Regions from separate parts of the Heyndrickxia sp. FSL W8-0423 genome, predicted to be linked through region 3. Evidence: riboswitches for the same ligand, from Rfam matches in the RefSeq annotation. Region 3 holds a riboswitch; each other region holds the start of a gene.
What was found. Region 3 has a riboswitch for S-adenosylmethionine ahead of MKY81_RS14205 (acetoacetate--CoA ligase). Riboswitches for the same ligand answer to the same signal wherever they lie in the genome.

Region 1 (10,467 bases), 1.0 Mb from region 3:
AAAGGCAAGAGAATCTAATGTTCCAGTTGTGTTTATAAGGGATATTGACGTAGCTGAAGGCAAAGGGGAAGGGTTTCAGGTTCACAACGCGATTAATGTTCCTTCTGATTCAAAAATTTTTGATAAAGCTGCAACAAATTGCTTCCATGGGACGGGACTTCTTTCTCATTTGCGATCACAAGCGATTGAGCATATTGTTATTATGGGATGTGCGACACAACATTGTATAGATAGTGCAGTTAGAACTGCCACTATTACTGGTTTTGATGTGACATTAGTCGGTGATGGACATTCGACAACAGATAATGATAGTTTAAGTGCGGAACAAATCATCAAGCATCATAATCGTACCCTTCATGGGCACTACAATGTCGAACATTTTTCAATGGTTAGAAATGCGGAGGAAGACTTGTTTCATCCGACACATGACTCGTATCGATAATAATAAATTTCTTTAAAAATACGGTTGCCGAAATGGCGGCCTTTTTTATCTTCATTAACTTTTTTTCATAATTTTGTCTTGCCATATCTGATAAGGATATATCACAAACGAAAGACAGAATATTAGAATAAATAACCCGAAATTATTGATGTTATTTAACCTATATATTCCGAAATATGTAAAAAGATTAAGCATAACAAATGCATGGAAAGCGTCAATGATTGCATTAGTCAAAATATAAACCCAAAAGGACTTATCATACGTAAAATGGAAAATCCATATCGTTCCCACTAAAAAAGGACCATAGGTTAAAGGATATGTAATGAAATGTTCCCACGGAAAAATTTTCCCCAGAATCGTCCACCAATTGTAAACATAACCGATTTCTTCAATTATGGTGACTAATAAGGCAGCAAAAATTGCTACAGGCATAAACCGGCGGATAGAATCTTTTTTTAGAAAAAACAATGAAAGCCATGAAATAATAAGTATACCCCATAAGATGATTTGAGCCATTTGATATTCTCCTTCGTCTGTATATAAATAGAGTTTGGAGATTTTGGAATATTATACAAAGATAATTGAGAATTTAAATGAAACAAATATCTACTACATAGACGGGCATGATGTGCCACAAATAAAATTTTAAAAATCTATAGACTGGAAATTAGTCGTTTGAAAAAGAGTCTATGATCCACAAATGACAAAGTATGATGCACAAACCAAACTTCATGCGTCATAAACAAAATTTTATGATGCACAAACCAAATTTCCCCGGTTAGCCACAGGTAAATTAGAACATCATTTGTATTAAAAATCAGTTTACTATTAGGAGTAATCAATTTTATTTATAAAATAGCCAAAATAAATGAAATGACCTCCTTCCATCATGGAAGGAGGCATACATTTTAGAGTGTATTCCAAATATCCTTAGCAATTTCATTTACATGTTTAATTTTATTCCACTGATCCTCTTCGGTTAATACATTCCCTTCTTCCGTACTTGCAAATCCGCATTGAGGACTTAAGGCTAGGTTTTCCAAAGGAATATATTGACTAGCTTCTTTTATTCTATCTTTTATTCTATCTTTAATTCTATTAGAATCTTCTAGGTCCGGGAATTTTGACGTAATTAATCCAAGTACAACGGTCAGGTCACCCCGTGTAAAACTTTTTAATGGTTCAAAATCGCCTGAACGATTATCATCATATTCAAGGAAAAGTCCATCGACGTTTAAGTTTGCAAAAATGGCATCAGAAATCGTATGATATCCGCCGCTTGTAATAAAGGTAGAGCGGAAGTTTCCTCTGCAAATATGCATCGTAATCAACATATCATCAGGCTTCTGTGAAATCGCATCATTTAAACAACGTACTCTCGTATCAATGATGTCTTGTACATCCATTCCAAGTTTTTCAACAACTGCTTTGATTCGCTCTTCCGAAACAAAATCAATCCACGAAGTATCATCTAATTGCAAATATCGGCAGCCGGCATCATAGAATGCTTGAATGGCTTTTTGATAGGCAACAACAGTATCACGATAGAACTGCTCTGTATCGCCATTATAATATTCATCCCCTTGAATTCTAGTGAATAACATATTTGGACTTGGTATAGAAAACTTGGCGACTTGGCTGCCATCCCCATACTTTTCTACGGCATCTTTTAAAAACTTAAAGTGTTCGAGCATATAATGATTGTGGAATTCTATTTTATCGACTATTTTAATCGCATTATTTTTCGGCTGCGATCCTTTAAAGTTATTAATATATTCCGCTTCAAACAGTTCAACACCCTTTAAACCCGCTAAAAAATCTAAATGCCAATAGGAACGTCGAAATTCCCCATCAGTAATTGATTTAAGTCCAACCTCAATTTCCGTTTGCACAAGTTTCTCGATTTCTTTATCTTCTACAGCCTTTAATGCAGCTTTATCGATTTCTCCATTTGCAAAAGCTTTCCTCGCTTCTTTAATCGGCTCCGTTCTAAGAAAACTGCCCACATGATCAGCTTTAAATGGAGCTTTCGTCAATGTCTTTGTCATAAAATATATCCCCTCTCACTCAAAATAAAAAACCCTCTTCACATAAATAAGAAGAGGGGTAATTTCCATAATCGGATCTCTTCTTATCTTCAAGCTTTTCGCTTCTGGAATTGGCACAGTACTTCGAAAAGTCTGCTGCCGAGGCTTCAAAGGGCCAGTCCCTCCACCTCTCTAGATAAGAATATTCAAAACTATTTAACTACAAGTTAAATTACACTTGTTTTGCTGTTCTGTCAATAATTTGTTTTACAAAATATATTGAAATAATATAAGAGAAAAGTCTAGTAAAAGGAATTTGCCCTTTTTTAACGAACTTTAATTATCAAGGTAAGTAAAAATTAAACGCCCAGAGTGTTCCGAGCGTTTAAATATTTTATAAACTAATATTAGCTTTCCTCTTTTGAAAATCAACCTCACGATAATAGGCATCTTTCACAAGCACATTTGGACCCACACATTGAACCGCTGGACAATGGCAATTCAATGATTTCGCCAAAGGTGTTGCCATCCATTTTTCATATAAAGCTGGAAGAGCATCATGTTGAATATTTCCAAGTGGCGGTGTATCACCAAAATCAGTAACAATAACATCCCCAGTGAAAATATTTACATTTAATCGTGAACGTCCATCAGGATCATTTCGCACAGTCACATTTTTACTCGAATACAGCCTCTTCAGTAAGGTTAAATCTTCTTCATTCGGACTGCATGGATAGAAAGGCAAAGTTCCAAATAACATCCAAGTATTTTCATCGCGAATGTCAAGCAAATGATGAATTGCTTCGCGTGTTTGTTCAAGTGACAGCACTTCTAAATTCGCAGCAAAATCACTTGGATACATTGGATGAACCTCGTGACGAGCACATTTCATTTCCTCGACAATTTGTCGGTGAATATGTTCTAAATGTGGAAGTGTGCGCTTATTTAACATTGTTTCTGCAGAAACCATGACACCTTTTTCAGAAAGAAGCCGACTGTTTTCAATCATTCGGTCAAATAACTTTTTTCGTTGTTCGCGCGTAGGCTTTCTAGCCATGTTAGCAAACCCACCATCAATGAAATCATCTACCGTTCCCCAGTTATGAGAAATATGTAAGACATCTAAATATGGAGCAATTAATAAGTAGCGATCGGGGTCAAGGGTTAAGTTTGAATTAATTTGTGTTCGGATGCCGTTTTGATGGGCATACTTAAGTAATGGAAGAACATAATTTTCTACCGATTTTTTTGAAAGCATCGGCTCTCCACCCGTAATACTCAATGCGCGCAATTGTGGAATTTCTTCCAAACGTTGAAGTAACAGCTCTAACGGCAATGCATTTGGATCCTTTGGCTGCAGCGTATATCCTACCGCACAATGCTCACAGCGCATATTACAAAGGGTGGTAGTTGTAAATTCAATATTCGATAGAACAAGGCTTCCATGATCTTTTACATCCAAGTACGCTTCCCACGGATCATTTGACGGGGTAATCAATGGAAGTTGTGAAACGTTTTGCATAATACAAGACTCCTCTAATTATTTATAAACCTATTATTGGGTATTTCTTTTAAAAGACACCCAGATATCATATTAACCCAGGGTAATCATTTTTGAAAGAACAAGATGTTTTCACTTAAGTATATGTTTGGTATGATAGTAAAATGACGAAAGGAGAGACGCACCTTTGGGAAACGCAGTTCATGATAAAGATTCACAAGTGCTTTATTTAAAACAACGATTAAATATGTTTTTAGAAGTATTGGATTCCATTGATCCTGAAGATACAGAATTGGAAGACATTGACCGCTTAATCGAAATGATTGACGATTTGGAAATGAAATGTGAGCAATTTAAAAAGTAAGAGGAAGGTCAAACCAAATTAGGTTTGGCTTTTTTTATCGTTTTAACCAGATAAATCGGACTAAGCGAGAGCCAAGTAAATGAAAGGATCGCACCAAAATCTTCCCTTTAAATCAATTGTTATAAGGAGTATAATGATTATGGAATTTATACATATATCTAGAAGGAATAAGGGAGAGGAATAAGATGAATTTGGAAAAGTTCCAAGAGAGCATGTACCAACTAATTGTTGAAACTTCTACTAATCTACCAAAAGATGTTCGTAGAGCAGTGAAAAAAGCAAAGCAAAGTGAAAGTGCCGGGACTCGTGCAGCAATGAGCTTAGGGACGATTACAAACAACATCCAAATGGCAGATGAGAATATTTCACCAATTTGTCAAGACACAGGTCTTCCTACCTTTAAAATTAAAACACCTGTTGGCGTAAACCAAATCAAAATAAAAGAAGCAATCTACAACGCGATTGCGCAAGCGACAAAAGATACAAAGCTTCGTCCAAATTCAGTGGATTCCTTAACCGGGAAAAACAGTGGAGACAATCTCGGCGGCGGAACACCTGTTATTAAGTTTGACCAATGGGAAAACGATTACATCGATGTTCGTTTAATTTTAAAAGGCGGCGGCTGTGAAAATAAAAACATCCAGTACAGTCTTCCATGTGAATTAGATGGATTAGGACGTGCAGGACGTGATCTTGACGGGATTCGTAAATGTATCCTTCATTCTGTTTATCAAGCACAAGGGCAAGGCTGCAGTGCAGGATTCATCGGAGTTGGAATCGGCGGAGATCGTTCATCTGGGTACGATTTAGCGAAAGAACAATTATTCCGTTCAGTTGAAGATGTAAACCCACATGAAGATTTACGCAAACTTGAAGAGTACATTATGGAAAATGCCAATAAATTAGGAATTGGAACAATGGGATTCGGCGGCGAAACAACTCTATTAGGTTGTAAAATCGGAGTAATGAACCGTATTCCTGCCAGCTTCTTTGTATCAGTTGCCTACAACTGTTGGGCTTTCCGTCGTCTCGGCGTAAAAGTAGACCCAAAAACAGGGGATATCCAAGAATGGTTATACCAAGATGGTGAAAAAATTGAATTCGCCAATGAAGCAGAAAACGAAGTGGCAGTTTCAAAAGAAGAAAGCAATGTTGTAACGTTAACTGCACCAATTACCGAAGAACAAATCCGCGAATTAAAAGTTGGCGATGTTGTCCGTATTGATGGCAGAATGTATACAGGTCGTGATGCGATTCACAAATACTTAACTGATCATGACGCACCGGTAGATTTAAATGGCCAAGTGATCTACCACTGTGGACCAGTAATGGCGAAGGATGAAGAAGGCAATTGGACAGTCAAAGCAGCTGGCCCAACAACTTCTATTCGCGAAGAGCCGTATCAAGGGGACATTATGAAGAAATTCGGTATTCGTGCCGTTATCGGTAAAGGCGGAATGGGACCAAAAACCCTTGCAGCCCTTCAAGAACATGGCGGAGTATACTTAAATGCAATCGGTGGTGCAGCACAATACTATGCTGATTGTATTAAAAAAGTTGATGGTGTTGACCTTACAGAGTTCGGTATTCCTGAAGCAATGTGGCACTTAAATGTCGAAGGCTTCACAGCAGTAGTGACAATGGATTCACACGGAAACAGTTTACACGCAGATGTAGACAAATCTTCATTAGAAAAATTAGCTCAATTTAAAGAGCGAGTTTTTTAATAAGTCGGAATAGAGCTAGGTCTAATAATAGATCTAGCTCCATTATTTTCATAAAGCTGCCTCCACCTACATAACGTTCTATTAAGGGGGAGTAATGATGAGTCAATTTGAAAATATTTGTCAGGAGTTTGCTAAGATTCTTAATGGAAAAAGCAAAATTAGTCAAGGTGTCTGTTCTGTCGATTTACATCGTCAATTTCATGCAACCGTCCAAGGCAAACGAAGTAAATCAGTTGGACCCGCAGGATTCGCATTCGAATCGTTAGATCAGCACGGAAATGCTTTGAATTTTGGAGAAATCGCCATCCTTCAAGAGGAGGTCCCCGCTTTTGTCCAGACACTCGTCCAGCAAGGAATCATGATCAGTGCTCTCCATAATCATTGGATATTTATGGAGCCTTCCCTTTTGTACCTACACATTCAATCAGTTGAGCCTCCACTTAATTTTGCAAAAAAGGTGGCTTATTCCTTTCGATTTCTACAAAGTTATCCCGTTTCAACGGAGAAATAAATCATGAAAATGGTATACCCTTTTTCTTCCTATATAAGAATAAGACAGGTAAGGGATGTTAATAAAAATTGTGCTGTTTTTCTGTCAGATAAATGAAGGAACTCTCGGCATTGTAGGTTGGTAATAGTAGGGGAAATCAATAGATAGAAGTCTTTTAATGCTTGTACATGTGCATCTTTCGAAATGAATGAACAATGCGGACAATGCCATCTTCTATATTTTCGCAATATGGCGAACCCTTTGCATTGAGGGCAGCAAACTCCTTTTTGAATATCCTCTGAAGGAATAGAAAATGTTTGAAGAATTTCTGGTCTTAATGGAGTATGTGATCGGATGATTGTTTCGGATAATTTTTTTAATGATCTAGGAGTTAAAAGTGGCTCTTTATATCGTTTTTGAAGGTCATGAATTTTTAAAGGAATATTTTCAGCATGGAGAATTTTATCATGGATCGGTATCTTTTTTGCTTCGGTTGATCGTAAAATCGTGGAAGGGTAACTGATCGCAACTAAATAATCAACAGGGAGTGGGAACTTGTTCTTTTTTAGCCAAGAGTCGAAGAGTAGTTGGTGTTTCTTCGCTTGGGTTAACGGATTTGGGTATCCCTCTTCTTTATTATTGATGGTACGAATAAATTGATTAAATTTTGAATCAAATACTAACGTTCCGGCAAAGTTTTTCGCTTCGATGATTAATGCAAAGTAAAGCGAAATCAATAGAACATCAATTTGGAATTCCTTGTCATTAATTTTTAATTGTAGATCAAAAAGGATTCTGAAATCCTCTTTCGGTAGAAAATTCAAGTGGTAACACAGGTTTTTCTCGCCATTATAGCCCGCTTCTCTTTTTGCGATATCCTCTAAAATCGCTCCTTTCCTAGGATAATCCTCTGCCAAGCGCTCATCAAGTGCATAATCCGCCTGCAATTTAATTGGTACAGTTAAATCTTTATCAATCAATCGACTTCCTCCTTTCTAGAATAGTAAATTCTTCAACAATACTTTTGAAAAACCCTTTTAATTTTTAAAATTTTTTTGATTCAATGAAGAAAAAATTTGATTACCGGTTGAGGATCACGGAAAATAGCAGTTTGGAAAAAGCGGATGATCCACAAATGAATGGGTATGATGCACAAACGAAGATCTATGAGTCACAAATTTGTTTCTATTATCCACAAATAGAAATAGCCCCGAACGAAATGTGGACAATGAATCCACAAATAAATCCGACCATAAAAGCAAGAAAAAGGACGAAATAATACTGCCGAATTGTTAAAATGATAGAACATTCTTTTATAATAGAGGATATAAAGGAGGAATCTCGAGTAATGGCTGACCTAAACTTAACTTTTGATGAAATGTGGGAAATTATTCTCGCTTGTGATCGCACATATGATGGGTTATTTTATACGGCTGTGAAAACGACAAAAATCTATTGTCGTCCATCTTGCCGATCACGAAAGCACAAAAAAATAAACGTAGAGTTTTATCACGATATTCAAATGGTAGAAAACGCCGGCTACCGAGCATGTAAAAGATGTCAGCCGGAGGTCGAGCATTCTCCGAATACAGCATTAGTAAAAAGCGTGATTTCCTATTTAGTGAATCACTACAAACAGAGGATCACACTACAAACGATTGCAGATCATGTTGGGGTCAGCCCATTTTATCTAGAACGAGTGTTTAAGCAGGAAACCTCCGAAACGCCAAGGGCTTACTTGGAGAAAATTAGGATCGATAAAGCGGAATTTCTCCTTAATCATACGGTTCTCACAAACCTAGACATTTGCTATGAGGTAGGATTCCGTACTCCTTCTAATTTTTACAAAACATTTCGCCGTCTGAAGCAGTGTTCGCCTAATGAATATCGACGGGAACGGGAAAGGAGCCATAATGGTAAAGTGGATTGATCTCGAAACATCCATTGACATTTGTACACCACCCGAATTCAATTTTGACGAGTTGCTCGTTTTCCTAGGCCGATCTGAACAAGAAGTGCTCCATCAAATAAAAGATAAAGAACTATACAAACTGATAAAAATAAATGAAGAATTAATTTTACTAAAAATAACAAGCAAGGATTCAACTACCATACATGTTGAGTTTCCAGTAGGAACGCCATCAAAACGTGAAAAAATTGCATTCTATATTTGGAATTGGTTCGATTTAGACAAGGATCTAAAAAGCTATTACAAAATCGCGAAAAAAGATAAAATATTATCCCCGCTAGTGGAAAAATATGCAGGACTACGAATTATCGGGATTCCTGACTTATTTGAAGCACTAACCTGGGCAATTATCGGTCAGCAAATCAATCTGACATTTGCTTACACGTTAAAAAGTAGGCTAGTAAAGCAATTTGGAGATAAACTAGAGTGGAACAAAGCGACTTACTGGCTACATCCTACCGAGAAAGCAATTTCAAGTTTGCATGTAAACGATTTAAAACAGCTTCAATTCACGACACGCAAAGCTGAATATATTATCGACATCGCAAAAGCAATGACAAATGGAGAGATAACAAAGGAAAACTTCCATCAATTAAAGGATTTTGAACAAATACATAAAAAGCTAATGTCCATTAGAGGTGTTGGTGCATGGACAGCAGATTATGTCATGATGAAATGCCTAAATCATCCATCTGCGTTTCCTATCGCTGATGTTGGACTTCATAACGCATTAAAAGTACAGTTACAGCTTGAACGCAAACCAACAATCGAAGAAATAAATGAATTTGCGGCTAATTGGGAAGGTTGGCAAGCATATGCCACTTTCTATTTATGGAGGTCTTTATATGAATAAGACATATTATCAATCACCCATTGGCGTACTAGAAATCACTGGAACAGACAAAGCAATTCGATCAATTTTATTTTGTGAGGAGGAAACAGAAGTAAATTCCTTACCGAACGACACGCCAACTGTTTTAAAGGATTGCTATCATCAGCTTGATGAATATTTTGCAGGAAAACGCCGAGACTTCACCATCCCATATGAATATGAAGGCACAGACTTTCAAAAATCAGTATGGAATGCATTAACGAAAATATCCTATGGAAATACATGCTCATATAAGGACATCGCCTTGTCCATTGGGAACGAAAAAGCTGTACGAGCCGTAGGTACAGCAAATGGAAAAAATAAATTAAGCATCATAATCCCGTGTCATCGAATAATTGGGGCAAATGGAACCTTAACTGGTTATGCGGGTGGATTATGGAGAAAAGAATGGCTGCTGAATCATGAACAATCTATGGCCAATAATTAAAATATTATCCGAACAAATCTGAATTTTATGTTAAAATAAAGTGAAAAAAATTCAAACAAAGGTGTGATGAACGTGACAAAGCGCCCAAATCCAGATGAATACAATCCTTCTTTTTCAACGTATATCAGTTTGGTTCCAGAAGGAGACATCGAAACCATTTTACAAGAACAAATAGAAGAAACACTTCATTTGTTAAATAGCATTTCAGAACAGCAAGCACATTTCAAATATGCACCTGAAAAATGGAGTATCAAAGAAGTACTTGGTCATTTGGCTGATGCTGAACGGATTATGGCGTACCGACTTCTCACGATTGCACGTGGTGATTCTGTCTCATTGCCAGGTTTCGAAGAAAATGAATATGTACAAAGTGCAAATTTCAACCGTCAATCAATCAAAGAACTACTCGAAAATTTACATAGTGTTCGTCAATCCACGATTCACTTATTAAAAGGTTTAGAGGAAGAAACATGGCTGCAAAAAGGGAATGCAAACCACTCAGTAGTATCCGTTCGTGCATTGGCCTACATTATCACAGGGCATGAAATCCACCATCGCCGGATTTTAAAAGAGCGGTATTTAGAGGCTGAAGCATTTCAAACTTTATAATTAAGGAGAGATATTCCTT
Region 2 (10,467 bases), 810 kb from region 3:
GATCATATAATGTCTCTCTATTTTTCCACTTTAGGTTTAACGTACTTGGATCACACGGGTCAGGCTTAAAGGGTTTAGGAAGAGCACCCGGACCTTGTGTTCCAGCTACTGAATAATGAAGATAAAACAACCCGTTATAATAAAAATGTGGATGAAACGCAAGCCCCAGCAATCCCCGTTCATCATATCCCCGACCGGAAACACCAGGTTCAGAGGATCCTAGTTTAATGACTCGATGGCGAATATCTAAAAAAGTCCTAACATCGCCGTTCCCTATGTAAAAAATCTCTCCTACCTGGGTCGCAATAAATAATCGTTCAATTGAATCACCTGGAAGTATAGTCGTTTTCATAACAGTGGGCAAATTAATCTTACTAACAATGGGCCGTAAACGAACCTTTACTTTGATCAACTCATTCCCATCCCTTCTTTTTTATAAGAATATGATGAGAACGGTTCAACTAGTCAATGAAAATTAGAAGCTGTTTAAGATGAGTGTGGATGGATTATTGTATGTTGGATCCTAAAAAACAGGCCACTCATCAGTTTCTGTTTAGTAGTCTTTTCTTCCATTTTGCAGTGAGAGATGAGTTCAAAGAGTAATCATGAACAAGATCTATACGGAGAATGGCACAAAACACCCGTCACTCTTCATTACTCAGCCACACGGACATCCATCGCATAACGACTATTCGGTAAATAGAAAACTTCCAGTCTTTTCCCTTTCATATTTTTTTCAAAATAATCTTGGCGTATCCATAGATGGGTAGCTTGAATGGTTACATCTTCAAACATAATTTCATACACCACTCGCGGTCCAGACTCTGGGTTATCATACTCCACCTCTTTCGGGATGCCAATGATCTTTTCAAATTGCTTGTTTTCATAAGCGATCTTATCTTTATAGATCATTTTCACATTTACCATGAGTTGAGTGGCAGCATAGAAAAAAGCAATCGTTATAAAAATACCTAATAGTTTCCAAATCCAATTGCGGGTCATAAAAATTATTGTGATAAAGATCGAGCAGAAAACAAATGTGAAACAAACACCACTAATCAGCTGAATAATCTCATGAACAATCCAATCATTTTTGAAGAAAAATGAAATACCAAAAATGATAAGCGTCAAAATAAAAAGTATTATGCACAGGATCATAAAGAACATGCCAATCCGTTCCCCTAAGGTCTTTACATTATTTAAGGTGAACAATCGATTGATAGACTTTGATTTCATCGCTTTCACCCTTTCTTTGAAAAACTAGATAGTAAATATACGTAACAATTGCAAAAAGGTTTTATGGTATACTATTTTTTTACTTAAGTCCTTTTTTAACAACCAAAGATCATCAAAATAAGCGGAAATTTTCCGGCTATACAGCAGAATAGAGCTCGGTTCGAGGGAAATAAGCGGAATTTTTCCGATTAAGTAAAGAAAAATTACTCATTTTCACGTTTTTTGAGTTAATAGTCGGAATTTTTCCGCCTATTTAAGGTATTTTTAATGCTTTTTCTTAAATAAAGGAAATTTCTCCGCTTATCTATCAAACCCAAAAATTAGCGTTCTAATGAACTTGTACATCTTCTCCTTTAATTCTTTGGAAAAATCCCAAGCTTGCTAATTAAATTGTAATGCTAACGATTTTAAGTTTCATTTACGGACTTTATACCCATACTTCTTTTTCAAGTATTTGCTAGAATATATAAGGAGTTTGCTCTTTATTCAGCTAAAGAGAAAATTGCATAAAATAATGAAGGTGAAAACATGGATATTCAAACATTAAAAAATTGGATTCATTCGTTTAATTATATGAGCTTAATCATTATTGCAGCTGTTGTAATGGGAATGTTGATCATACGATGGATTCTTCTTACGATTCTCAAAAAGCTTCCCAAACATCATGCTGCGTTGAGAAGCATCGTAAATTGGTTTACTTTTTATGGAACTCTTCTCTTTTTGCTTCTATATTTTTCAAAAGCAAAATGGATGTTTGCCAAGATATTTAAATTCGGCAAGGTGGATATAACGCTATTTCTAATTATTGTGGCTGTTTTAATTATTTCTTTAGCCAGTCGACTTTCAAAAATTTCAACGAATGTTTTATTGCCTGGGATATACAATCGATACCACTTAGATAAAGGCACGAGATATACATTTGACCGAGTTGTACATTATTCCATTATGATTATTGCGATTATTATCAGCTTAACGACAGTGGGGATCAATCTTAGTGCATTAACGATGTTTGCTGGCATCATCAGTGTCGGAATTGGGTTTGGACTGCAAAACATTGCATCCAACTTTATTTCTGGTGTGATTATTCTGTTTGAACGTCCAATAAAAGTCGGGGATCGCGTTCTTATTGATGACATTATTGGCGACGTGGAAAAAATTAATATGCGGGCGACGATCATTAAAACAGTTAACAATGAACATATTATTGTTCCGAATTCCTACTTTTTAGGAGAAAAGGTTGTTAACCGTTCGTTTAGTGATCCTAGACTGCGAATATCGATACCCTTTACTGTTGATATTGGAACAGATGCAGAAAAAGTAAGAGAATCACTTATGGAGATTGCGAGAGAGGAAAGCTTAGTCTCACCGGCCGTTTTATTGGATCCGGAACCATTTGTGAATTTTGTTGGCTTTGGGGCTAACAATCTTCAATTTGAACTATCAATCATGATATCTGATCCTAATCAGCTTGCAATTATAAAAAGTAACATAAACTTTAGAATAAATAAGCAATTTTATGAAAATAAATTGGAAATGGTGAGCAAATAATCTTAAGAGGTAAAGAACTATCACGTGGTTTAATAGACAAGACGATTACAGGTCCTTTGAAAAGTTTTTTTCCTGTAATCGCTTGTCACAAAAAATAATTTTCTCAAAATATTTTTTTCTTAACGAAAGTTTTGGAGTTGAGAGTGACAAAAAAGTTATTAAAGATTTCCCCCATCCCCCTCTAGCACTAGCAGTATTCCACTTTTGTTTTATTTCCTCTTAAAAATCCCTTGTCAAGTGTATTTCTTTCTATTTCTGCAAAAAAATAATTAGCAGCTTCATGGGATGAAATTCTCGTCATAACTTGCTATAATCAGATATTAATAGACGAAAAAAATGTAGATAGGCGGTAATAAAATGTCGAAAGTAACAGTGTATACGAAAAATGGTTGTCCTCAATGTGATATGACAAAGGTTGTCTTAAATGGGGAAGGAATTGAGTTTGAAACATTCAATGTAGAAGAAGATGAAAATGCTTTTGATTACGTTGTAAATACATTAAATTTACGTCAGATGCCAGTAGTGATAGTAGAGGGGCAAGAACCATTTACCGGTTTTCAGCCGGATAAATTGAAAGCAATAGCTGTTAAATGTTAATTGCTTATCTTTCCTTAACTGGGAATGTTAGGAGCTTTGTAAAGAGGACCGGGCTGGAATCTGTTGAAATCAACTACTCGGATCCTCTTTTTGAGGTTCATGAATCATTTGTTTTAATTGCCCCATCCTATGATGATGAAATTACAGATATCGTTAGTTCATTTCTTAACTATAAAAATAACCTCGACTATTTAGTTGGCTTTGTTGGCAGCGGTAATTTGAATTTTGATCATAATTATTGCTTTAACGCACGGGATTTAGCCCAAAAATATGATAAACCATTACTCTTTACATTTGAATTTAGCGGAACAGATGAAGATGTTATTTATTTTAAGAAGGAAGTGAAGCGACTTGCTAGCACCGGAATTAAGTAAAAAGGTCAAAGAGGATACGTATTTTACGCTTAACAATCTATTAAATTTGCCTAAAGATGGAAAAATCCAATTAGATAAAGATAAGGCAGCTGTTAAAGCATACTTTTTAGAATATGTTAATCCGAATACAGTATTCTTCCATTCATTGGACGAAAAGTTGGATTATTTAATTGAAAATGATTATATTAAATCCGATTTTCTAGATAAATACGATCGGAAGTTTGTCAAAAAAGTATTTAAAAGTATTTATAATAAAAAATTTCGTTTCCGTTCATTCATGGGTGCTTATAAGTTTTATTCCCAATATGCAATGAAAACCGATGACGGGAATCGATTTTTAGAAAGATATGAAGATCGCTTGGCCTTTAATGCACTTGCTTTAGCCGATGGGAATGAACAATTGGCACTTGACTTAGCAGACGAATTAATCAACCAGCGCTATCAACCTGCAACCCCTACGTTTTTAAATATTGGTAAAAAAAGAGCGGGGGAAATGGTTTCGTGTTTCCTCTTAACGGTTTCCGATGATATGAATTCGATTGGTAGAAGCATCAACTCTGCTTTGCAATTATCCAAATTAGGCGGAGGCGTTGGAATTAGTTTATCGAATCTTCGTGCGAATAATGATCCAATCAGAGGTGTATATGGACTTGCTGATGGAGTAGTTCCAGTGATGAAAATGTTTGAAGATGCCTTTTCCTATGCCAATCAAGGCGGAGCGAGAGATGGTGCAGGTGTTGTGTATTTAAATATCTTCCACCCTGACATCGTTGACTTCTTATCTGTTCGAAAAGAAAACGCTGATGAGAAAGTGCGGATCAAAACTTTATCACTTGGCCTCATCGTACCGGATAAATTCTATGAATTAATTAAAAACAATGATTATATGTATTTATTTTCACCGCACGATGTTGAAAAAGTTTACGGAAAACCATTTGCATATATAGACATTACGAAAGAATATGACAAAATGGTTGAAAATCCTAATATTCGTAAATCAAAAATCAAAGCGAGAGATTTAGAAACAGAAATAAGCAATCTTCAAAATGAAAGCGGCTATCCATACATCATTAATATCGATAATGTGAATCGCGCCAATCCTATTGACGGAACGATCATCATGTCTAATCTGTGTACGGAAATTTTTCAAGTGCAGAAGGATTCCATGATAAATAATGATCAAACTTTTGCTCAATTAGGGAATGATGTCAGCTGTAATTTAGGCTCAACGAATGTCACCAATCTCATGAGTTCACCTGACTTTGGAAAATCCGTACGCACGATGCTGCGTGCTTTAACATACGTAACCGATCATTCGAGTATTGATGTCGTGCCGTCTGTAAAAAATGGGAATGATATGTATCATTCAGTTGGCTTGGGAGCTATGAACTTGCACGGATTTTTAGCCAAAAATAAAATTTATTATGGATCTCCTGAAGCATTGGAATTTACGGATATTTATTTTATGCTATTAAACTATTGGACGCTCGTTGAAAGTAATGCAATTTCAATCGAAACGGGAAAAACGTTCTATGAGTTTGAAAAATCGAAATATGCAACAGGTGAATATTTTGACAAATATTTAAACGAACCGGATTTTGAATTTAAACATGAAAAAGTGAAAGAATTATTTAAAGATATTTTTATTCCACATCATAAGGACTGGCAACAATTAAAAGAATCAGTTATGGAATATGGAATATATAATGCCTATCGGCTTGCAACAGCGCCGACAGGATCGATTTCATATGTGAACGAGGCAACTGCCTCCATTCATCCAATTACTCAACGAATTGAGGAACGTACCGAAGGAAAGCGTGGAAAAGTGTATTATCCAGCACCATATTTAACGACTGAAACACTTCCTTACTATGAATCTGCCTATGATATCGATCAACGAAAAATAATTGATACGTATGCAACAGCACAAAAACATGTCGATCAAGGTTTAAGTATGACGCTGTTTATGAGATCTGAATTACCAGCTGGGATGTATGAATGGAAAAATAACAGTGAATATCCTACGAAGAAAACAACAAGAGATTTGAATATCTTGAGAAATTATGCGTGGAAAAAAGGCATTAAATCAGTTTATTACATCAGGACGTATACGGATGATGGAACTGAAGTAGGTGCGAACTATTGTGAATCTTGCAGTATTTAAGGGGGGAAAGACTTTAGATGGAATGGAATTATTATGATGCAATAAATTGGAATAATATTGAAGATATTATGGATAAAATGACGTATGAGAAATTAACAGAACAATTCTGGCTTTCGACACGTATGCCTGTGTCTAAAGATAAATCTGATTGGACGAAGCTTCCTGATCCTGAGAAACGTTTAGTAGAAAAGGTATTTGGCGGGCTAACGATGCTCGATACACTCCAATCGGAGAATGGCATTGATGCATTGCGGAAAGATGCAAAAACACAGCATGAAATCGCGGTACTTAATAATATTCAATTTATGGAATCCGAGCATGCGCGAAGCTATTCATCGATTTTCAGCACACTCAATACAAAAAAGGAAATTGAAGATATTTTTAGATGGGCGAGAGAAGATGATTTTCTTCAAACGAAAGCGCGTATCATTGATGAAATATATCAGAGCGGTACTCCGTTAGAGAAGAAAGTAGCCAGTGTCTTTTTAGAATCATTTTTATTTTATTCCGGATTTTACACACCATTATATTATTTAGGTAGAGCAAAATTAATCAACGTAGCAGAAGTCATCAAGCTAATTATCAGAGATGAATCGGCACATGGAGCGTATATTGGATATAAGTTTAAAATTGGTTTCGAGCAATTGACAGATTCGGAAAAAGAAGCGATGAAATCATGGACATACTCTTTGCTTTATAAATTGTATGAAAATGAAGTGAAGTACACAGAGTCCTTATATGACGAAGTGGGCTGGACGGAAGATGTCAAAGTTTTCCTTCGTTATAATGCCAATAAAGCATTAATGAATCTTGGTTTAGCACCACTATTCCCTGATACAGCAGATGATGTGAATCCGATTGTTATTAATGGATTATCTACCGGAACAACGAATCACGATTTCTTCTCAACAGTGGGAAATGGCTATTTACTGTCAGTTGTTGAGGATATGAAAGAATCAGATTATGACTATTAAACAGCTTAGCGATGGGGGCTTTTTGGGCAACCCATCGCTATTCTTTAGAAGTAGAGGAGAAAAACATGTCAACACAACAAATTAAGATTAAATATTTTGATGAAAAATTAATAAGAATCGATAAAATTGTCCAAGGTGACTGGTTAGATTTACGTGCAGCCAAAACTATCGAATTAAAAAAAGATGAATTCAAACTAATTCCGCTTGGCGTTGCAATGGAACTTCCCGAAGGATACGAAGCACATGTCGTCCCTCGTTCAAGTACGTTCAAGAATTTTGGAATCATCCAAACGAATTCCATGGGAGTCATTGACGAATCATATAAAGGTGATCAAGATCAATGGTTTTTCCCCGCATATGCACTAAGAGATACCGTAATTGAAATGAACGACCGTATTTGTCAGTTCCGAATCATGAAAAAAATGCCGACGGTAGAATTAGTTGAGGTTGAATCGCTTGGAAATGCCAACCGTGGCGGACATGGTTCTACTGGAACAAAGTAATACATTTATCGAGGATATTACATATTTTAATGACTAATATGTAATGTCCTTTTTTTCTTTTAATTTTGAAAACCATGTACCTCATAAATGCTGTATGAAGCACTTCTTGTTTTAATTTTGAAAACCATGTACCTCATAAATGCTGTATGAAGCACTTCTTGTTTTAATTTTGAAAACCATGTACCTCAAAAAACGCTGTATGAAGTACTTCTTTTTTAATTTTGAAAACCATGTACCTCATAAACGCTGTATGAAGCACTTCTTGTTTTAATTTTGAAAACCATGTACCTCATAAACGCTGTATGAAGTACTTCTTACTTTAATTTTGTTGATCAAGTTCCTCTTAAACATTATTCAAAACTCTACGACAAAACAAAACAGCCATAGAACCAGTAATCATACGGGGTTCAAGGCTGTTTTTCCTCGTTTCCAGCTAGCTTATTCTATTTAAATGTTAATCTTTCTAAGTATGCAATCTCAAATATTTTATCCATTCATGTTGACAAATTCCTCTCTAAACTGTATAGTAAACCCATAACTTAATATTTCGAATTTTCTTATCCAGAGAGGTGGAGGGACTGGCCCTTTGAAGCCTCGGCAGCGGACTTTTTTAAGTACTGTGCCAATTCCAGTAGCGTAAGGCTAGAAGATAAGAGGAGCAGGTAATGTATTCGTTTATTCACCCCTCTTCTGTTTTCTAGAAGAGGGGTTTTTAGTATTTTAAAAATTTATATATGAGGTGATTTAATGTCAACAGTAAAAACAGACAATGAGCTTTTGAAGGCATTTGAGGTACTGCAAAAGAAGGAATGGGTTGATCTCACACATACTTTTGGCCCGAATTCCCCACATTTCTCAGCTTTTGACGATGCGGAGTTCACAACACTTTTCACCCATGATGACGGCTTTTTTGCACAAAGTTTCCAGTTCCCAGGTCAGTATGGAACACATATCGATGCCCCGATACATTTCGTTCGCAACAAACGTTATCTAGAGGAGCTAGAGTTAAAAGAACTCGTTTTGCCTCTTATCGTGATTGATAAATCGAAGGAAGCGGAAGAAAATAATGACTTTATCTTATCCGTTGATGATGTCCTCAAGTTTGAAGAAGAATATGGAAAAATTGAAGCAGGTTCATTTGTGGCTTTACGCACTGACTGGGGAAAACGTTGGCCTGATAAGGAGGCATTTGAAAATAAAGATGAAGAGGGAAATAGTCACACACCGGGTTGGGGACTAGAAGCCTTAAAATTCTTATTTGAAGAAAGACAAATTAAAGCTGTCGGACATGAAACATTTGATACAGATGCTGCTGTTGATTTTCGCAAAAATGCTTCCCTCGTTGGTGAATACTATGTGCTTGAGCAAGATACATTTCAAGTAGAATTGTTGACTAACCTAGATAAGCTGCCAGCCAAAGGAGCTGTTATTTTCAATATTAGTCCAAAGCCTGAGAAAGCAACAGGTTTTCCAGTCCGTTCATTTGCTATTTTGCCATAATGATAGATAAAAAATACTTAAGGGAGAGAGAATAAAATGACAAAAACATTAATTAAAGCTCCATTTAGAGCAGACCATGTGGGAAGTTTATTACGACCAGCGAGAATTCATAAGGCCAGGAAGGATTTCCAAGAAGGGCATATTACAGCACAGGAACTACATGAAATTGAAACAGACGAGATTAAAAAAGTTGTTGATAAACAAATCGAAGTCGGACTGAAAGCTGTCACAGATGGAGAATTCCGCCGAAGATTTTGGCATACAGATTTTCTAGAGCATTTAAATGGTGTAGAAGGCTATATCCCAGAGCATGGCTTTAAGTTTAAAGGGGAGGAAACCGAACGATACGATGTTCGAGTAGTTGGAAAAATCTCATTTAATCCTCATCACCCACATATAAAGGACTTTATTGAATTTAAAGAAATAGTTGGTGACCGTGCCATTGCAAAGCAAACGATCCCGAGTCCTAATCAATTATTTAATGCCGGTATTCGTAACTTGGAAGTTTATGCAGATATTGAAGAATATGCAAATGATATTATTCAAGCATACCGTGAGTCAATCAACGCCTTTTATGATGCCGGATGCCGTTATCTTCAGCTAGATGATGTCTACATTGCCGGTCTTAATGCACCGGAAATTCCATTTAATGATAGCGGTTATTCCCGTGAAGAATTAATCGAATTGGCCTTACGGGTTGCAAATGGCGTACTGGAGGATAAACCGGAAGATTTAATTGTAACGACTCATCTTTGCCGTGGTAACTACCGATCGAAATGGGCTTTTGAAGGCAGTTATGCAAAAATCGCGCCAACTTTATTTGCAAAGGAAAAAGTCAACGGATTTTTCTTAGAATATGATGACGATCGTTCGGGAGATTTCGAACCTTTGGAATACATTCCAAATGGCGGTCCCCAAGTCGTTCTGGGAGTCTTCACATCGAAGCATGGCACATTAGAAGAGAAGGAGACGATCAAAGCACGCGTGAAAGAAGCAACAAAATACGTACCATTAGAGCAATTATGTATCAGCCCGCAATGCGGTTTTGCCTCTACGCATCATGGGAATATTTTAACGGAAGAAGAGCAATGGGCGAAGTTGAAATATATTGTGGATCTTTCTAAAGAAATATGGGGTTAGGAAATACTTACTTAAATAAAGCAATTAGCAGATCAAATCGAATATGATTTGGTCTCTTATTTTCCACTAATATATCAACGATTATGGGATATTACTACTGTAATTAGAAAATTGTAGTCAACTTGTTGATTTTTTTTACTTATTGATGTCCTTTTGAGCAACCAAACATCATCAAAATAAGCGGATATTTTCCGGATAGCCAGCAGAATGGAGCTCAAATCGTGGTATATAAGCGGAATTTTTCCGATTAAGCAAAGAAAAATGACTTAATTTCACGTTTTTTGAGTGAATAGTCGGAATTTTTCTGTCTATTTAAGGTATTTTCAGTGCTATTTCTGAATTAAGAGAAATTTTTCCGCTTATTTATCAAACTCGATATACAATCCATCTAGGATGACATGCTTTTCACTCATCCGTAATGAATAATGTTT
Region 3 (10,137 bases):
AGGAGAGAAAAACATGAAAATCGTCGCACTTTCAGGTTCGATCGTAGGTTCAAAAACAAAAACAGCTATGCTCAAAACAGTGGAAATTTTTTCGCGAAAATATCCGCAGCATGAAGTTACCCTGCTAGATTTAGCCGACTATACATTGGAATTTAGCGATGGTCGCAATTACTTTGAATACGAAGGTGATACAAAATATGTGACAGAAACCATTATGGCTGCGGATGCAATTATTATTGGGACACCAACATTTCAAGCATCGATTCCAGCAACACTAAAAAACATTTTTGACTTACTTCCAGTTAACGCTTTTCGTGACAAAGTAGTGAGTGCAGTCGTGACAGCCGGATCAGCAAAGCATTATTTAATGGTAGAACTACAATTAAAGCCAATCTTAGCGTATATGAAAGCTCAGATTGTCCAAACTTATGTCTTCATCGAGGAAAAGGATTTTCACCGAAAAAAATTGTCAATGATGATATACTCTTTCGCCTTGAACGTTTAGTTGAGGATACGGTTTTATTAACAGAAACTTATAAAAATGTGCAAGAAGATAGAGATGCTCAATATGATTTTTGATAAGTTGTCTAAATGTAACTTAGACCCGGGAGCTTACTTACTTTAATCGTATATTGTAATTCGGGGTATTTAGCGAAAAAATTGATAAATCTTTATATACAGGAATTGGAAAGATTGATCAATGAATGGTCAATCTTTCTAATTATATTCTAGTATTATGATAACTTTCTTTAAAGAAATCGATCGTTCTTTTCCAGCATTTGTATGCATTTTAATGCAATTGCTGTAACCTACATTTCAATTCCAAAATACTGTTGCAATGCTTGTTTTCCCTTTGGTGTAAGGTGAACCGCACGGATCGACTCAGCTTTTATGATCCATTTTTGTGTAAAAAAATGAGTAGCAATCGCGGCACCTAACCAGCCTGACATATGATAGCGTCTTTCACTCCAATCAAGGCATGGTTTAGCAAAAATCCTCCTTTTAATCGTAGCCTCTTCAATATTAATTCTTAATTGAAGAAACCAGTTTTTCCCTTGTTCAGTAACAACAAATGCCTCCTTGTCTAAAATGATGATTTTTTTATCAAGCAAAGATTGAGTCACTTTTACACCAAGTTCTCCAGCTAAATGGTCGTAGCAAGTTCGACCATGACGGACTTGTTTCATTTGACTTGATTGTCGTAATGTGCGAATTTCAGCTTGCGGTGCGATCGTTCCTAATTTTTCAATGACCTCGGCGACTTCCTCATTGGCTAGCCGGTAGTAACGATGTCTTCCGTGCTGCTCCATTACTAGTAGATTTCCTTCAACAAGCTTTGCAAGGTGGGAGCTAATTGTTGAATGGGATACTTTCGCCATATAAGCTAGTTCACTGGCTGGCAGTGCTCTCCCATCCATTAAACGATCTAAAATGATGGCACGCGTTGGTTCGGCTATGAGTTTTGCAATATATGAAATATTCGGATATACATTCATATTTCGATGATACCCTAAATGTTTTTATACTACAATAATCTAGTAAAGAATTTACGGGAGGAATTTGAATGAATTCGATTGAGTTAAGTATTTTAAATTTGCAAGAAACACGTCGTCGTTCCATTAAATTATGGAGGTCATTGCCTGATAGCTGGATTGAATGGCAACCGGATAAAGATGCAATGTCTTTTGGAGAAATGATCCGTCACGTTTGGACATCTAGCTATTATTATCATTTAATGTTAGAGAAAAATGGTTCAATTAAAGAGGAGGCACCAGCTTCATTTGATGAGGAACCGATTATATCAATAGAAAAAGAAATTGAACTATCGAAACCCTACTTTGACAATTTCATTTCATATGTTCAATCTCTTTCAACCGATGAATTAAAAAATAGACTTATCGATCGCAGTGATGTAGGCTATCAGCGATACTTAGGGGACATGCTTCTGCGAATTGCCTATCATGATGGAGTTCATGCCGGACAATTTTTACAATATTTACGTATGATCGGTTTGGAAAGACCGTTAATATGGGATTAGAACTGGGATACAGGACTTTAACCAGTATCACGATCATGAATAATAAAAATATTTCTAACAGCCACATGAATGTAAGTGTTTTCACACAGCCTAAGAGTAAAAAAATAATTGACAATCAGATTGATTGATTATAAAATTCAATTTATTAAGAAATTTAAACCAATTAAATATATTCTTATCAAGAGCGACTGAGGGACCAGGCCCAATGACGTCCAGCAACCCCCTATATGGAACGGTGCTAATTCCTGCAGATACGTATGTATCTGAAAGATAAGATGAGGACCCCTCTTCTTATTGTGATGAGGGGTTTTTTATTTAAATATTTTGGATGAAGAGAAGTACAATAGTCGTCTTCATTCGTTAATCCAAGTAAACCAATATTATAAGTTATATTTGATTAGTTTAGTGGAGGGATAAATGATGAAAAAACAAAACAATGTATTAGATCCAAACATTTTATGGAAGCCAAACGAAAATTGGATTTCACAGTCTAACTTGAAAGGATTTTCAGAGCAGGTTGGATTTCCTCTCTTTCCCTATGAGCGCCTACATCGTTGGTCAATAGCTCATCCGGAAGAGTTCTGGTCTGGCGTTTGGGACTTTGCAAAAATCATCGGAGAAAAGGGGAAGAAGGTATTCATTCCACCCACCGTTGATGGAATATTAGGAGCCCAATGGTTCCCGGGGGCTCAATTGAATTTTGCAGAAAATGTTTTGATGGGAGAGGAAGAAGAAATAGCTGTAATTGTTGCTGGAGAGGATGGTACTACTTCACATTTTTCACTACGAGAATTACGTAGCAAGGTGGCGAAAGCGCAAGAAGGTTTACGGAATTTAGGTGTAAGAAGTGGAGATCGTGTTGCTGGAATTGTGACAAACGAAATCGAATCATTAGTAGCTTTATTGGCAACTGCCTCATTAGGAGCGGTATGGACTTCGTGTTCCCCAGATTTTGGCTCTCAAGGTATTATTGATCGGCTTGGCCAAGTTCAACCAAAGGTATTGATTACAGTGTTGGAGTATCAATATAACGGTAAACATTTTGATATCCGTGATAATATCCGTGCGATTTCCGAGGTCCTTGACGAGGTGTCAGCCATAGTAACGTTAACTGAAGGCGATGATTTTTTAAAGAACCAGTCAAAGCATGTATTAAATTGGAATCAACTGTGTAAAAACGGCCCGTTCATTCCGGAATTTACGAGAGTTCCTTTTAATCATCCTTTATACATACTCTATACGTCGGGAACGACAGGGCTTCCAAAAGCGATTGTCCACTCGGTCGGCGGTACTTTAATTCAACACGTGAAAGAACATCAGTTGCATTGTGATATAAAGCATGGCGATATATTGTTTTGGTATACAAATACCGCATGGATGATGTATCCCTGGTTAATTTCGGGACTTGCGAGCGGCGCCGCAATTCTCCTTTATGACGGATCACCATTACCTAAGGACAATATTGGAGTTTTATGGGAGATTGCTGAAAAAGTTGGCGTCACACATTTTGGTACGAGTCCAAAGTATTTGGAAACTTTACAAAAAGCCAGTTATTCGGTTGGTCAGGAGCATAATTTGTCACAGCTTCGTAGTGTTCTTTCTTGCGGTGCACCACTTTCAGCCGAACAATATGATTGGGTCTATGATTATATTAAAAAAGACATTTTACTAGCATCGATTTCCGGTGGAACCGAAATTATTGGCTGTTTCGTAATGGGCTCTCCCGTACATCCTGTACGTCGAGGAGAGATTACTTGTAAGGCACTGGGGATGGCGGTCGATGTGTTCGATGAAAAGGATGTATCTGTTCTTCATCAAAAAGGTGACTTAGTGTGCACAAAGCCGTTTCCGAGCATGCCACTTACGTTTTGGGGAGAGGACGGTGACGAACGGTATTATTCATCCTATTTTACTAAACGTCCTGGTATTTGGACGCACGGAGATTTAGCAGAACAAACTGATGAACAATCAATCATCATCTACGGGCGCGCCGATACAACTCTTAATCCTGGCGGTGTACGTATAGGTACTGCTGAAATTTACCGTGTTCTGGAGCAAATTCCGGAAATAGAAGATTCATTGGTGTTTGGTTTACCAAATGCGGGAGATGAAGAAATAGTATTGTGCGTGGTTTTGAAGGATAGAGAATTAGATAGTGATTTAGCTGATGTTATTCGTAACAATGTTCGTAAAAAAGCTTCTCCACGGCATGTACCTCGTCGTATTTACAGTGTAAATGAGGTTCCTTATACAATTAACGGTAAGAAAGTGGAAGGCGCTGCACGTTCAACGGTGTTAGGACAGCAGGTGAAAAACAAGGGATCCCTTCATAATCCAAATAGTCTTCTAGAGTATATTTCCTTATTAGAAAGGAGCTTCGTATGATGATCAAGCGACGTGTTCCAAATTGCGCAATCATCGGTATTGCGGAACTTACTCCGGTTCGTTATACAGATGGAGCAACGACTTTAGGATTAATTGCAGAGTCGGTTCGATTAGCGGTCCAAGATGCTGGGCTAGATAAAGAGGGGATTGATGGTCTTTTAGTCGGTCCACAAGTGGGTGAAACTCCACAACATGTACCTGCAACAGTAGCGGAGTATCTTGGTCTTGAACCGAAAGTTTCAAATGTGGTCGATCTTGGAGGAGCAACCGCTGCAGGAATGTTGTGGCGAGCTGCAGCAGCCATTGAAGCTGGGATGTGTGAAACAGTTGTATGTGTACTGGCGAATACGAATGAAAGAAATGGAAATCCACGTTCACCTAATCGAAACCCCATTCGGGAATTCGATGTACCATTCGGAGCATCGGGTGCCAATACTTCATATGCCTTATTGAAACGGCAACACATGGAGGAATATGGATCAACTCAGGAACAATTTGCTCTTATTGCACATTGGGCAAGAAAAAATGCTCAACTCAATCCGAATGCAATTTTCTATGGGAAACCACTTTCCGTCGAGGAAGTTTTAAATTCACCACTGATTATCGATCCGATGCATTTATTTGAAATTGTAATGCCGGTTGGTGGTGGTGCAGCATTCGTTATCACTTCTAAAAATAATCTACCTAGTGGAGACCATCCACCGGTTTTTTTACTTGGTGCAGGGGAAAAAATCACTCACCGGGCTGTCAGTCATGCTCCGGCTTTAGAATCGGCACCATTATCATATGCTATTTCAGCTGCACTTGGTCAAGCAAATGTAAGTGTACAAGATATCGATTTACTTTCTTTATATGATTGCTACACGAGCGTTGTAGGTATCACGATTGAAAATGCTGGTTTGTGCGCACCTGGAAAATTTGGTGATTGGATGAAAGACCATTCATTTGGACACGATGGGGATTGGCCACTCAATACTCATGGAGGTCAACTTGGGGTTGGGCAAGCAGATCTTGCTGGAGGTATGTCCCATATAATCGAAGCTGTGCGTCAGCTAAGGCACGAAGCAACTTCTCGACAAATTCGAAATGCAGAGCTCGCACTCGTTACCGGAAATGGTGCGACGTTAAGTGAAGCTACAGCTTTGGTACTGGGGGTGGAGTCATGAGTGAGAAGTATGAACATCTCGTCGTTCCCGGTCCTACGATAACCACTGTTTCAAAACCATTCTGGGATGCAATAGCGAGACATGAATTTTATTTACAAAAATGTACAGATTGCGATCAATGGATTTTTTACCCACGAACGTTATGTCCATATTGCTGGGGCAATCAATTAGAGTGGAAAAAGGCTTCCGGGAAAGCGCGGTTGAAAACATGGGGTGTTGTACATAGGCCAGGACATCCTGCTTGGCAAGATGTGACTCCTTATATTCTTGGAGTGGTTAAGTTAGAAGAAGGACCAACGATGATGACCCATCTGTTGCTCGACTCAGATCAAGATTTACAAATAGGTTTACCATTACAAGTAAGTTTTACAAAATGTAATCAAGTCTGGATGCCTTTTTTCACTAGGTTGTCAGATAACTAAATTAACTTTTACCTTTATGTAAGTTCAACAAGTTTTTTAAAATAGTTAAATGTAAATAGAGGAGGGGTTTGTTTTGGCTCAAAGTCTATTGATTGAAAAGGAAATAATAGAAAAGGAAAAGGACTTTTCCAAGGAGCATCGAAAAGTTGCTCTCGCTAGTTTTATAGGAACGACGATAGAATGGTATGATTTCTATCTATATGGAACGGCGGCTGCACTTGTTTTTCCAGCATTATTTTTTCCTAATTTTGATCCACTATATGGGACATTAGCTGCATTTGGCTCTTATGCGGCAGGATTCATCGCTCGACCGCTTGGAAGTATGGTATTCGGGCATTATGGAGATAAGCTAGGACGAAAGAAAGTACTAACGATTTCTCTTTTGCTTATGGGAATATCTACATTCTTCATGGGATTACTCCCATCGTACCATTCAGTTGGAGTACTTGCACCACTATTAATTAGTCTCCTACGTGTTATACAGGGATTTGCCATCGGTGGCGAATGGGGATCAGCTGTAGTAATGGCTGTGGAACATGCACCGAAGGGGAAACGGGGACTTTTCGGAAGCTTTCCACAAATGGGAGTTCCTGCAGGGCTCCTTCTATCCACGGGTGTATTTTCATTCGTATCAACAAACATGTCAAATGAAGCCTTCCTCAATTGGGGCTGGAGAATTCCATTTTTATTAAGCATTGTGCTTGTTACGATTGGACTCTATATTCGTTTAAAGGTGAGTGAATCACCAGTATTCCTAGACGTTGCAGAAAAAAAGCAACAAGAGAAACGGCCAGTTATAACTGTTCTACGTAATCAGAAGAAACCATTGTTTTTAACGATTGGAATGAAATTAGTACAAAATGCTGTGTTTTACGTTTATTCCGTATTTATTCTGACTTATCTTGTAAGTACACATGGGATTGATCGCTCGGTTGGACTCAATGCAGTGATGATCTCTTCGGCTATTGGATTTGTTACGATGCCACTATGGTCTTACTTATCCGATAAGATCGGACGAAAGCCAGTATATTTATTTGGAACAGTTGCTTCAACATTATTTGTTTTTCCTTTTTTCTGGTTTATGAATTCGGGCTCCGTTTTTTTGATAACAATTGGAATTATCCTAGGCTTGAATGTTTTACATGATGCTGTTTACGGACCGCAGGCTGTGTATTATTCCGAACTCTTTTCTACAAAGACACGGTTAAGTGGTGCATCAATCGGTTATCAAATTGGAGCGATTCTCGCGGGAGGATTTTCACCGATTATTGCTACTGCTTTGCTAGCAAAATTCGATGGTCAGTACTGGCCGATTGCAATCTATCTAATTGCACTTGGGGTGCTTAGTATTATTGCTACTTTATATGCACGCGAAACGTATCGGAACTCATTGACATGACTTATTAAATTCATTGACATGAATTTTTAGTGATAAAATTTCAAATATAAGGGTGATTCAATTGAAAAAGGCTGTTTTGATAGATGGTGTTCGTACCCCGATTGGTAGGTTCAAAGGGATGTTCCACTCTAAATCAGCGATTGAACTAGGTGTTAATACAGTTTCTGAGTTGATTCGTCGTTATCCTATAGCAGCACAAGCCGACGGTGCTATTTTTGGTCACGTTATTCAAGCCGGACAGGGCCAAAATCCGGCACGTCAAGTTGTGTTTAATGCTGGGATGGATATTAATACACCAGCCATCACATTAAACAATGTTTGCCTTGCTAGTTTAGCAGCTGTAGCTGATGCTGCTCGTCGAATAGAAAGGAGCGAAGGGGATCTATTCGTTGTTGGTGGTTTTGAATCTATGACGAATGCTCCGCATTTTTCTACACTACGCAAAGATGTCAAAATGGGATCAGTAGAATTTAAAGATTCGCTAGACGATGGACTATGGTGTGCACTCTCCAATGAATCGATGGGCGGAATATCTGAAAAGGCGAATCGCCAATTTAATATTAATCGCCAAGAGCAGGACGAATATGCAGAACAATCACAATTAAGGGCCGCCAGAGCTCAGGTCTCCGGGATATTTAAGGAAGAGATTGTGGGGGTCCCCATTTCTGAGCAACTTATCACAGAAGATGAATGTATACGCCCTCAAACCACGCTTCAAAAATTACAAATGCTTAAACCTGCATTTGAAGAAAGTGGCACAATTACTGCCGGAAATGCCAGTCAAATGTCAGATGGTGCTAGTGCTGGTCTAATTTCAAATGTAGATACTTGTGAAAAAATTGGTAAAGCACCACTTGCTACAATCATCGATTGGGCATTCGTAGCCGGACCGGATCCTACACTACATTTGCAACCTGCAAATGCAATCAAGTCGTTGCTGGAGCGTACAAAATTAAGATTATCAGATATTGATCTGTTTGAAATTAACGAAGCTTTTGCGAGCGTTGTGATCGCTTCTCAACGCAAATTAGGGTTACCAAGTGATATAGTTAATGTGAATGGTGGTGCGATTGCCCTAGGTCATCCTTTAGGTGCTAGTGGGTTTAGGACATTATTAACTCTTGCCTTTGAACTTAAACGTCGTGGAGGAGGAAAAGGTATTGCCTCCTTATGCGGTGGTGGAGGTCAAGGAGCAGCAGTTTTGATAGAAGTGGAGTAAGCGGATGCCACCTTATGAAAACTTATATATTGTAAAGAAAGAAGACCCATATATTCAAATAAACCTATTACCCAATAAGTGACTATTCGGGGGATTATTTAGTTAATATTAAATAGGGGTTTTTTCTTTCTATTCTTTATCAGAAACGATTCTTCATAAAAGGATCGTTTTTACTTTTTTATTGGAATCGAACATGAAATTGTCGAATGTAAAAGTTTATTCATATTTTTTGGGGTTATAAGATTAAATATCTCATTTTAATAAAACGAACAACAATTTTTGGTAGAAAGATCCAGGATTAAAATTAATAATTTAAGTATTTATAATTTGGCAATAAGTTGGGTAAATTAACCAAAAGATCGAGGTGTGTATGTTAATAAGAGGAATTTTGTAAGGAGTTTACCGCTACTAGTTGTATGAGGAGAGGATGTATAATGTCTAACAATCGTGAGAGTTCAGTAGTAGGAAATGAAGTACAGGTAGTGCTAGGTGAATATTTGTTTGATTGTTTGAAAAATGAAGGGATTACTGAAATATTCGGTGTTCCTGGAGACTTTAATTTTTCATTGCTTGATCATTTGGAGAAATATGAGGGAATCAATTTTGTGAACGGTCGTAATGAACTTAATTCAGGATATGCAGCTGATGGTTATGCGAGGGTTAAGGGAATAGCAGCGCTGATAACTACTTTTGGCGTAGGCGAATTGAGTGCTTGTAATGCGATTGCTGGTTCCAATAGTGAACATGTACCTGTTATTCATATTGTGGGGGCTCCACCATCGATAGATCAACAGGAGCATAAGTTAATGCACCATACATTAATGGATGGAAATTTTGATACGTTTCGTAAAGTATATGAACCCATTACAGCGTATACTGCTAAAGTTACCCCCGAAAATGCAATGCTGGAAATTCCAACAGCGATTCATATAGCAAAAGAAAAGAAGAAGCCGGTATATTTGGTAATTGCTGATGATTTAGTAATGAAGCCAATAGTGATGCGTAAGCCCATGCTGCCAAAATCCCCTGTGACCAATCCAAAAACATTGCAAGCGGCACTTGCTCATGCTAAACAATTGTTAGAAAGCAGCGAGCAATCCGTCTTCCTTGTTGATGTGAAAATGATGAGATTTCATCTTCAACAAGATGCACTTGCACTTGCTGAGGCGATGAACTTACCGGTAGCGAGTATGATGTTCGGCAAGGGAGGTTTTGATGAAAGTCATCCAAATTTCATTGGGATGTATGCCGGACAATTTGGCAGTGATGCTGTGCGCAGTTTCGTAGAATCTGCACAATGCGTTATTTCTATTGGACTTGTTTGGGCAGATTCAAATACTGCAAAATTTTCAGCGATGCTTGATCCACTGAAATTGGTTGACATTCAACCAGATAAAGTGAAGATTGGACAAGCTGAGTATCGGAATGTGCTAGCTCAAGATATGATAAAAGCGTTAAAAAGCTTAGGATTTAAACAAGAAGAACCGATTCCAAAATTCCCTTTACCT

Region 1: it holds a riboswitch for S-adenosylmethionine, as region 3 does, so the genes downstream of both, MKY81_RS08985 (5-methyltetrahydropteroyltriglutamate--homocysteine S-methyltransferase) here and MKY81_RS14205 (acetoacetate--CoA ligase) in region 3, are expected to answer to the same signal.
Region 2: it holds a riboswitch for S-adenosylmethionine, as region 3 does, so the genes downstream of both, MKY81_RS10140 (cyclase family protein) here and MKY81_RS14205 (acetoacetate--CoA ligase) in region 3, are expected to answer to the same signal.

Annotation. Positions count from the first base shown of each region.
Region 1 covers NZ_JBBPBE010000001.1:1,786,103-1,796,569, forward strand. The annotation lists gene MKY81_RS08975 (cysteine hydrolase family protein) at 1-442, shown strand, start outside; gene MKY81_RS08980 (hypothetical protein) at 497-958, opposite strand; gene MKY81_RS08985 (5-methyltetrahydropteroyltriglutamate--homocysteine S-methyltransferase) at 1,351-2,490, opposite strand; SAM riboswitch class I at 2,571-2,672, opposite strand; gene yfkAB (radical SAM/CxCxxxxC motif protein YfkAB) at 2,864-3,991, opposite strand; gene MKY81_RS08995 (SE1561 family protein) at 4,158-4,334, shown strand; gene MKY81_RS09000 (fumarate hydratase) at 4,520-6,061, shown strand; gene MKY81_RS09005 (DUF1259 domain-containing protein) at 6,159-6,572, shown strand; gene MKY81_RS09010 (nuclease-related domain-containing protein) at 6,602-7,531, opposite strand; gene MKY81_RS09015 (hypothetical protein) at 7,615-7,830, shown strand; gene MKY81_RS09020 (bifunctional transcriptional activator/DNA repair enzyme AdaA) at 7,900-8,481, shown strand; gene MKY81_RS09025 (DNA-3-methyladenine glycosylase family protein) at 8,465-9,373, shown strand; gene MKY81_RS09030 (methylated-DNA--[protein]-cysteine S-methyltransferase) at 9,366-9,839, shown strand; gene MKY81_RS09035 (DinB family protein) at 9,912-10,448, shown strand; gene MKY81_RS09040 (GNAT family N-acetyltransferase) at 10,467-10,467, shown strand, end outside.
Region 2 covers NZ_JBBPBE010000001.1:1,997,230-2,007,696, forward strand. The annotation lists gene MKY81_RS10100 (PQQ-dependent sugar dehydrogenase) at 1-412, opposite strand, end outside; gene MKY81_RS10105 (hypothetical protein) at 655-1,236, opposite strand; gene MKY81_RS10110 (mechanosensitive ion channel family protein) at 1,765-2,784, shown strand; gene MKY81_RS10115 (glutaredoxin domain-containing protein) at 3,142-3,381, shown strand; gene nrdI (class Ib ribonucleoside-diphosphate reductase assembly flavoprotein NrdI) at 3,375-3,755, shown strand; gene nrdE (class 1b ribonucleoside-diphosphate reductase subunit alpha) at 3,733-5,919, shown strand; gene nrdF (class 1b ribonucleoside-diphosphate reductase subunit beta) at 5,937-6,893, shown strand; gene MKY81_RS10135 (dUTP diphosphatase) at 6,959-7,396, shown strand; SAM riboswitch class I at 7,951-8,052, shown strand; gene MKY81_RS10140 (cyclase family protein) at 8,144-8,896, shown strand; gene MKY81_RS10145 (5-methyltetrahydropteroyltriglutamate--homocysteine S-methyltransferase) at 8,933-10,036, shown strand.
Region 3 covers NZ_JBBPBE010000001.1:2,802,793-2,812,929, forward strand. The annotation lists partial or broken gene MKY81_RS14190 (NADPH-dependent FMN reductase) at 14-579, shown strand; gene MKY81_RS14195 (ArsR/SmtB family transcription factor) at 810-1,496, opposite strand; gene MKY81_RS14200 (DinB family protein) at 1,565-2,038, shown strand; SAM riboswitch class I at 2,211-2,315, shown strand; gene MKY81_RS14205 (acetoacetate--CoA ligase) at 2,459-4,423, shown strand; gene MKY81_RS14210 (thiolase family protein) at 4,423-5,589, shown strand; gene MKY81_RS14215 (Zn-ribbon domain-containing OB-fold protein) at 5,586-6,011, shown strand; gene MKY81_RS14220 (MFS transporter) at 6,085-7,410, shown strand; gene MKY81_RS14225 (acetyl-CoA C-acyltransferase) at 7,463-8,629, shown strand; gene MKY81_RS14230 (alpha-keto acid decarboxylase family protein) at 9,064-10,137, shown strand, end outside.